3 regions of the Actinomadura sp. WAC 06369 genome follow, and region 3 is predicted to be linked to each of the others. Evidence: riboswitches for the same ligand, from Rfam matches in the RefSeq annotation. Region 3 holds a riboswitch; each other region holds the start of a gene.

What was found. Region 3 has a riboswitch for cobalamin ahead of DMH08_RS13755 (ABC transporter substrate-binding protein). Riboswitches for the same ligand answer to the same signal wherever they lie in the genome.
Region 1: linked by a shared signal. The riboswitch ahead of DMH08_RS19750 (ribonucleoside-diphosphate reductase subunit alpha) and the one ahead of DMH08_RS13755 (ABC transporter substrate-binding protein) in region 3 are both predicted to bind cobalamin.
Region 2: linked by a shared signal. The riboswitch ahead of DMH08_RS05395 (putative cobaltochelatase) and the one ahead of DMH08_RS13755 (ABC transporter substrate-binding protein) in region 3 are both predicted to bind cobalamin.

Annotation. Positions count from the first base shown of each region.
Region 1 is NZ_QHJN01000069.1:2,210-4,466, reverse strand. It holds gene DMH08_RS19750 (ribonucleoside-diphosphate reductase subunit alpha) at 1-1,222, opposite strand, end outside; cobalamin riboswitch at 1,316-1,542, opposite strand; gene DMH08_RS19745 (MFS transporter) at 1,636-2,257, shown strand, end outside.
Region 2 is NZ_QHJN01000012.1:30,142-32,398, reverse strand. It holds gene DMH08_RS05395 (putative cobaltochelatase) at 1-1,424, opposite strand, end outside; cobalamin riboswitch at 1,482-1,603, opposite strand; gene DMH08_RS05390 (ATP-binding protein) at 1,661-2,236, opposite strand.
Region 3 is NZ_QHJN01000040.1:36,537-38,793, reverse strand. It holds gene DMH08_RS13760 (FecCD family ABC transporter permease) at 1-187, opposite strand, end outside; gene DMH08_RS13755 (ABC transporter substrate-binding protein) at 184-1,203, opposite strand; cobalamin riboswitch at 1,241-1,422, opposite strand; gene DMH08_RS13750 (dihydrofolate reductase family protein) at 1,551-2,081, shown strand; gene DMH08_RS13745 (suppressor of fused domain protein) at 2,086-2,257, opposite strand, start outside.

The sequences.
Region 1 (2,257 bases), on a different contig from region 3:
GGCCCGGCTCGGCGGTCTGGTTGCAGGCGCGGTTCGCGGCGTCCTTGAACGTCATCCACCCGTTGCCGGTCTGCGCGAGCGTCCGCATCATCCGCCCGTACAGGCGGCGGGCCGGGACCTGCCGGACGTACCCGCCCGCGGCCTCGGCGGCCCGGTACGCGGCGTCGAACTCCTCGCCCCACAGGTCCGTGAGGTGCGGGACCTCCTTCGGGTCGAACAGCGACCACACCCCGTCGGCCTCGACGCGGCGCATGAACTCGTCCGGGACCCAGTTCGCGAGGTTCAGGTTGTGGGTGCGGCGCGCGTCCTCGCCGGTGTTGTCGCGCAGCTCCAGGAACTCCTCGACGTCCGCGTGCCACGGCTCCAGGTAGACGCAGGCCGCGCCCTTGCGGCGGCCGCCCTGGTTGACGGCGGCGACCGACGCGTCGAGCGTGCGCAGCCACGGGACGATCCCGTTCGAGTGGCCGTTCGTCCCCCGGATCAGCGAGCCCCGCGACCGGACCCGCGTCCACGAGATCCCGATGCCGCCCGCGTACTTGCTGAGCGCCGCGACCTGCCCGTACCGCTCGTAGATCGACTCCAGCTCGTCCCGGGGCGAGTCGAGCAGGAAGCAGGACGAGAGCTGGGGGCGGCGCGCGGCGGAGTTGAACAGCGTCGGGGAGCTGGGCAGGTACGCCAGGGCGCTGAGCAGCCCGTACAGCTCGGCGGCCTCGGCGACCGTGTCGGCGAGGCCGCACGCGACGCGGAGGAAGAAGTGCTGCGGGCGCTCCAGGACGAGCCGGGTGCTCGGGTGGCGCAGCAGGTACCGGTCGTAGACGGTGCGCAGGCCGAAGTACTCGAACCGGTCGTCGGCCGCGTCGTCGACGAGCGCGTCCAGCTCGGCGGCGTGCTCGGCGACGAACGCGGCGGGCTCGTCGCCGAGCAGCCCGGCGGCGTGCGCGGCGGAGACGGACCGGGAGAAGGTCTGCGCTCCCCCGGCCGCGGCCTCCTCGGCGATCTTCGCGGCGAGCAGCCGCGCGGCGGCCTTCCCGTAGCCGGGGTCGGCCGCGACGAGCGCGGCGGCCTCGCCGATCGCGAGGTCCCGCAGGGCGGCGGCGTCCAGCCCGTCCGCCGACCGGACGGCCGCGAGGACGCGCCCGGGGTCGGCCCCCGGCACCCCGGCGCAGGCCCGCTCGACCTCGGCGGCGATGCCCGCCGCCGGGCGCGCGAGTTGCTGTGTCACGTGCTCTCTCCCCTCGTGAGACGGCCTCACGAGGGCACGCGAACGGGCACGGCGGCACGCCGCGGGCCCGTCCGGCGGCCTGCCCGCGAGGCCCGGACGAAACGCGCGCTGGCAGGTCTTCGGACTCGCGGGCACCGCGCCTCCCGGAGGAGGGCGCGACCTACTGGCCGTCGCTTCCCGGACCGCGGCGCGGTCCAGTGCTTCGTGACGGCGGTCGTTCCAGCTCACCGCTGCGGGGCAGTCCCGGATTCGCACCGGGTTCCCTCTTGCGACGCCCCCGCCGCGGACGGCGGGGGCGAACCAGCACGGGACTCGAACCCTACATCTAGTTTGACCTTGATGTGCAACCCCAAGATGTTGGGCGTGTCGGTGAGGGCGGGGGTGGGTTCACGATCGCCGGAAGGAGTGAGACGATGGGTCCCGTCATGCTCCCGCGCCCACCGCACCCGCTGTTCCGCGCCGCCCGCGCGGTCGTCTTCGCGACCGTGTGCGTGACGCTGGCGACGGCCGGGCACGCGCTCGCCGCGCGGGAAGCGGTACCCGGCTGGGCGGTCGTGACCGGGTTCGGCGCCGTCCTCGCCGTCACGCTGCTGCTGGCCGGGCACGAGCGGTCGCTCCCGACGATCACGGGCGGGCTCCTCGGCGGCCAGTTCGCACTGCACGCGCTGTTCACGAAGGCGACCGTCGCGGCGACGGCGGGCGCCGCCGCCGGGCACGCCGGACACACCGGGCACGCCGTGCCGACCGCGGCGGACCCCGCCTGGCCCGTCCTCTCCGGCGGCTGCGGCATGACGCTCGCGCACGCGGCGGCCGCGCTGCTGGCCGCCTGCTGGCTGTGGCGCGGGGAACGCGCCGCGTGGACGCTGGCCCGGCGGATCGCCGCGGCCGCCGACCGTCCGATCCGGCTGCTCCTCGCGCTGCTCACCGCCCGGCCGCCCGCGCCCGCCCCGCGCGTCCCCGCCGCCGCGCCGCCGGTCGTCCCGGCCGTCGGCCGCGCGCTCCGGCACCAGGTCGTCCGGCGGGGACCGCCCGTCC
Region 2 (2,257 bases), on a different contig from region 3:
CGCGCGCTCTGGTGCGGGGCGGCAGCGCGGAGCGTCGCGGTCAAGTGCAGCCCGCGCGCGCCCGGACGCGCACCCGACACCCGTCCGTACGGGCTGCGCGCCTTGGAACGCCGCCCCGGCGCGCCCGCACCGACACCGGGAACGGTGAACAGGCGCGGTTTGTAGGCGGCGTCCGCCGGCGCGGGTTCGCTCTCGCCGCTCCCCTCCCCACCGGACGGCTCAGGCGGCGCGGAGCCGTTCGCGTCGTCTCCCCGCACGTCCGGCCGCACCCCGCCACCGGACCCGTCGTCGTCCGGACCGCCGGGGCCGTCGTCGTCCGGTCCGTCGGGACCGTCGGAGCCATCCCGGCCATCCGGACCATCCGGGCGGTCGGGCCCCTCGGGGACCTCGGGAGGGTCGGCATCGGCGTGCTCGTCGAGGACCGCGTCCAGCTTGTCGGCGTCCAGGCCGGGCGCGTCGAACGGGTCGCGGCGGCGGCGGTGCGGCAGCGCGAGCCGCGCGGCGGTCCGCACGTCGTCGGCGGTGACCGCCGGACGGCCGTGCCAGGCGGCGAGCGCGATCGCGGCCCGCGCGGTCACCAGGTCGGCGCGCAGCCCGTCGACCTCGAAGGACGCGCAGACGGCGGTGATCCGGCGGAGCGCCGCGTCGGTCAGCTCGACCCGCGGCAGCCGCTCCCGCGCGGCCGCGATCCGGGCCGCGAGAGCGGCCTCGGCCGCCGCCCACCCGGCCGCGAACCCGGCCGGATCGTCCTCGAACCGGAGCCGCCGCCGGACGACCTCGGCCCGTTCGGCCGGGTCGCGGGTGGCGGCCACCTCGACGGTGAGGCCGAACCGGTCCAGCAGTTGCGGCCGCAGCTCCCCCTCCTCGGGGTTCATCGTGCCGACCAGCAGGAAGCGCGCGGCGTGCCGCACCGACACGCCCTCCCGCTCGACGTGCGACTCGCCCATCGCGGCGGCGTCCAGCAGCAGGTCGACCAGATGGTCGTGCAGCAGGTTGACCTCGTCGACGTACAGCACGCCGCGGTGCGCGGCGGCGAGCAGGCCCGGCTCGAACGCCGTGACGCCCTCGGTCAGCGCCCGCTCGATGTCGAGGGACCCGGTGAGGCGGTCCTCGGACGCGCCCACCGGCAGCTCCACCAGCCGGGCGGCCCGCTCACCGGCCCCCGCGCCGTGGGGGCCGTCCGGGCAGCCCGGGTCGGGGGCGTCCGGGTCGCAGGAGAAGCGGCACCCGGGGACGGTCCGCACCGGCGGGAGCAGGGCGGCCAGCGCCCGGACGACCGTCGACTTGGCGGTGCCCTTCTCCCCCCGCACGAGGACGCCGCCGACACCGGGCGACACGGCGTTGATCAGGAGCGCGAGCTTGAGGTCGTCCATCCCGACGACGGCGGAGAACGGGTAGCCGGGGGCCGGCGCGGCAGGGGGCATCGCGGATTCGTCCTTCCTCGGGTGTCCACGCCCGATGGCGGTACTGTCCGACGGCCGGAGTCTCCTGGCTCCCGGATCACCGCTCCCCCTCGGCCTTCCGGCATGCGCCGTGGCCCTGTCGAGAGGGAACTCCCCTGGTCACAGTTGCGGGACAGCCCCGGATTCGCACCGGGTTCCTCCGCGTCCGTCGCCCGCAAGGATCGCACACCGGTGCGCCGCGCGGGGAACGGCCCCGCTCAGGACGGCGACGCCTGCGGGATCGCGAACCACACCGCCTTGCCCCGCACCGACGGCCCGAGCCGGGACCGGGTGCGGCGCGCCCCCCACCGGCCGCCCGACAGCTCGCGCACGATCCCGAGACCGCGGCCGCAGTCGCCGGACGTCCACGAGTAGCCCGGCAGCGCGGCGTCCGCGAGCGCGTCGAACACCGCGCAGCGCACCTCGCCCGCGCCCTCCCCGCCCGTCCCGTCGTCGCCGAAGTACAGCCACAGCTCGTGCGGGCCGTGGTCGCCGGCGTGCTGGTGGGCGTTGGTGGCGAGCTCGCTGACCATCAGCTGCGCGTCGCCGATCACGTCGCGGGGGACGCCGAGCGCGGCGAGCGCGTCGCGCAGCACGCGGCGCGCGTGCCCGGCGCAGCCGGGGCCGCCGGGCAGCGCCCACACCCAGCCGGGACGGGTGCCGGCGGGGGCGCCGGGCTCGTCGGCCATCGCGTCCGCCATGCTCTGCGCGGCGTGCGCGGGATCCGGCGGGGGCGCGGATCGCGGCGCCGCGCCCGGGGCCGGTCCGGGCGCGAGACGGGTTTCGGCCTTCACGGGCACGTCCGCGTGGGCGGT
Region 3 (2,257 bases):
CCGCGGCCGGTGCGAGGTGCAGCCGGTGCAGCAGGATGCCCCACACCTGGTCGGGCGGGATGCCGACGGACCCGACGGCGATCGCGGCCGTCGCGGTCCCGAGCAGCAGCGCCCCGAGCAGGACCAGGACGAGCGGGTACGGGGCGCGCACGCGGGGGAGCGCGACCCGTCCTGCGGTCGCGGTCACGCGAAGCGGTCCGGGTGCAGCTGGCGGGCGAGCGCCTCCACCGCGCCCGCCGCCCGCACGCCGGTGACCGTCGACGACAGCGGCAGCACCGCGAACCGCTCGTCGCGGATCGCGGGCACGTCCCGCAGCGCCGGGTGCTCCAGCAGGAACTTCTTCTTGTCCTCGACGGGCCGGTCGCCGTAGTCGTAGATGAGGACGACCTCGGGCGCGCGTTCGGCGAACTGCTCGAACGAGACGTCCCCGTACGCGTCGTCGAGGTCGGCGAACAGGTTGGTGCCGCCCGCGAGCCGGATGATCTCGCTGCCGATCCCGGCGCCGCCCGAGGTGAACACGGTCCGGTCGCCGCTGTCGTACACGGCGACCGTCAGCGGGTCGGCGCCCGCGAGGGCGGCGGCGGTCCGCTCCAGGACGGCGCGCATGGACGCGATCCGCTCCTCGGCGCGCGCGGACACCCCGAAGATCTTCGCGACGGTGCGGACCTCCTCCTCGACCGTCGCCATCGTCACCGGGCCGCCGGGGCACTCCTCGATGTTGAGGTGCGTGTCGATGCCGGCCTCGCGGAGGGCCGCGCGGCTCCGCCCGTCCTGCTCGGCGAACGCGCTGGCCCAGCCGCCGTACACGAAGTCGGGTTCGGCGGCCAGCAGCACCTCGAACGACGGGTACTCGTCGGCCAGCACCTCGATCCCGCCGTAGGCCCGCTCGAACTCCGGCAGGACGGCGTCGTCCGGGAACGCGGTCCCGACCATCGACCGTTCGAGGCCGAGCGCGAGCATCACCTCGGTCGCGTGCTGGTTCAGCGACACCGCGCGGCGCGGGGGCCGCTCGTAGGTGGTCGTGACGCCGCAGTTCTCGACCGTCACCGGGAAGCCGGGCGGCGCGGCGCCGTCCCGTCCGTCCGCGGCGCGGCCGGACGCGCCGCAGCCCGACAGCAGGAGCACGAGTGCGAGGGCGGACCCGAGCGCCGAGCGCGCCCGCCGTCCGCCGCGGTCCCGGACCACCGGGATTCCAACGGCCATGCCAGCCTCTCCTCTCTGGGGAGATCCGCCCCAGTTACCGTGAGGAGGCGACCGCGTGAGTCTCCTGGCTCTCGGGTCGTCGCTCGCCCCGGCCTTCCCGCCCCGGGAGGGGCGGTGGCGTGTTCGGGGTCCGCTCGCCGATCACAGTGGCGGGACCGCGCCGGATTCGCACCGGACTTCCTCGTTCCGCCGTCGCCTACGCGGGCCATTGTGGCACAGCGGGCATCCCACGCCTCTGCGGCACACAAGATGAATGACGCGACCCGCGCGGCCCGTTCCGGGGGCCGGCCGATGAGTTCCGGGCCCCCGCCCGGTCGACCCCTTCGACCATCACGAAAGGAAGAACCGTGGCAAAGCTCCTGTACTCGGCGACGATGTCGCTCGACGGCTTCATCGCGGCACCGGGCGGGGACATGTCCTGGCTGACCGAGCACCTGGCCGCCCCCGACCCGGCGGCCGAGGGGCTCGTCGACCGGATCGGCGCCATCCTCGCCGGGAACGGCACCTACGGCGGCGGCGACCCGAACGAGGGCACCGACAAGGAGGGGGCGTTCGGCGGGCGGTACGACGGGCCGATGGTCGTCCTGACGCACCGGCCCCCGGCGGAGCCCGTCCCGGGGGTCGTCTTCGCCGGCGACCTGCGCACCGCCGTCGCCGAGGCCCGCGCCGCCGCCGGCGACCGCTACGTCAACGTCCTCGGCGCGAACGTCGCCCGGCAGTGCGTCGAGGCCGGAATCCTCGACGAGGTGCTCGTCTTCATCGCCCCCGTCCTCCTCGGGGACGGCGTGCGCCTGTTCGACAGCCCCGGTGGCACGCGCGTCCGGCTGGAACCCCTCAAGGACGAGTCCGCGCACTGGTACCGCGTCGTGTACCCGTGACGCCTCAGACGGCCGACTTCCGGTAGAGGTCGAGGATGTCGGTGCCGTTCAGCCGCCACACCTCCATCAGGCCGGAGAAGCCCTCCTCCTCGTCGCGGACGAACAGGAACTCGGCGTCGGTCATCGGCACCACCGTCACGAACCGGAGCGCGGCCTCACCGGCGGCGTTGCGGAAG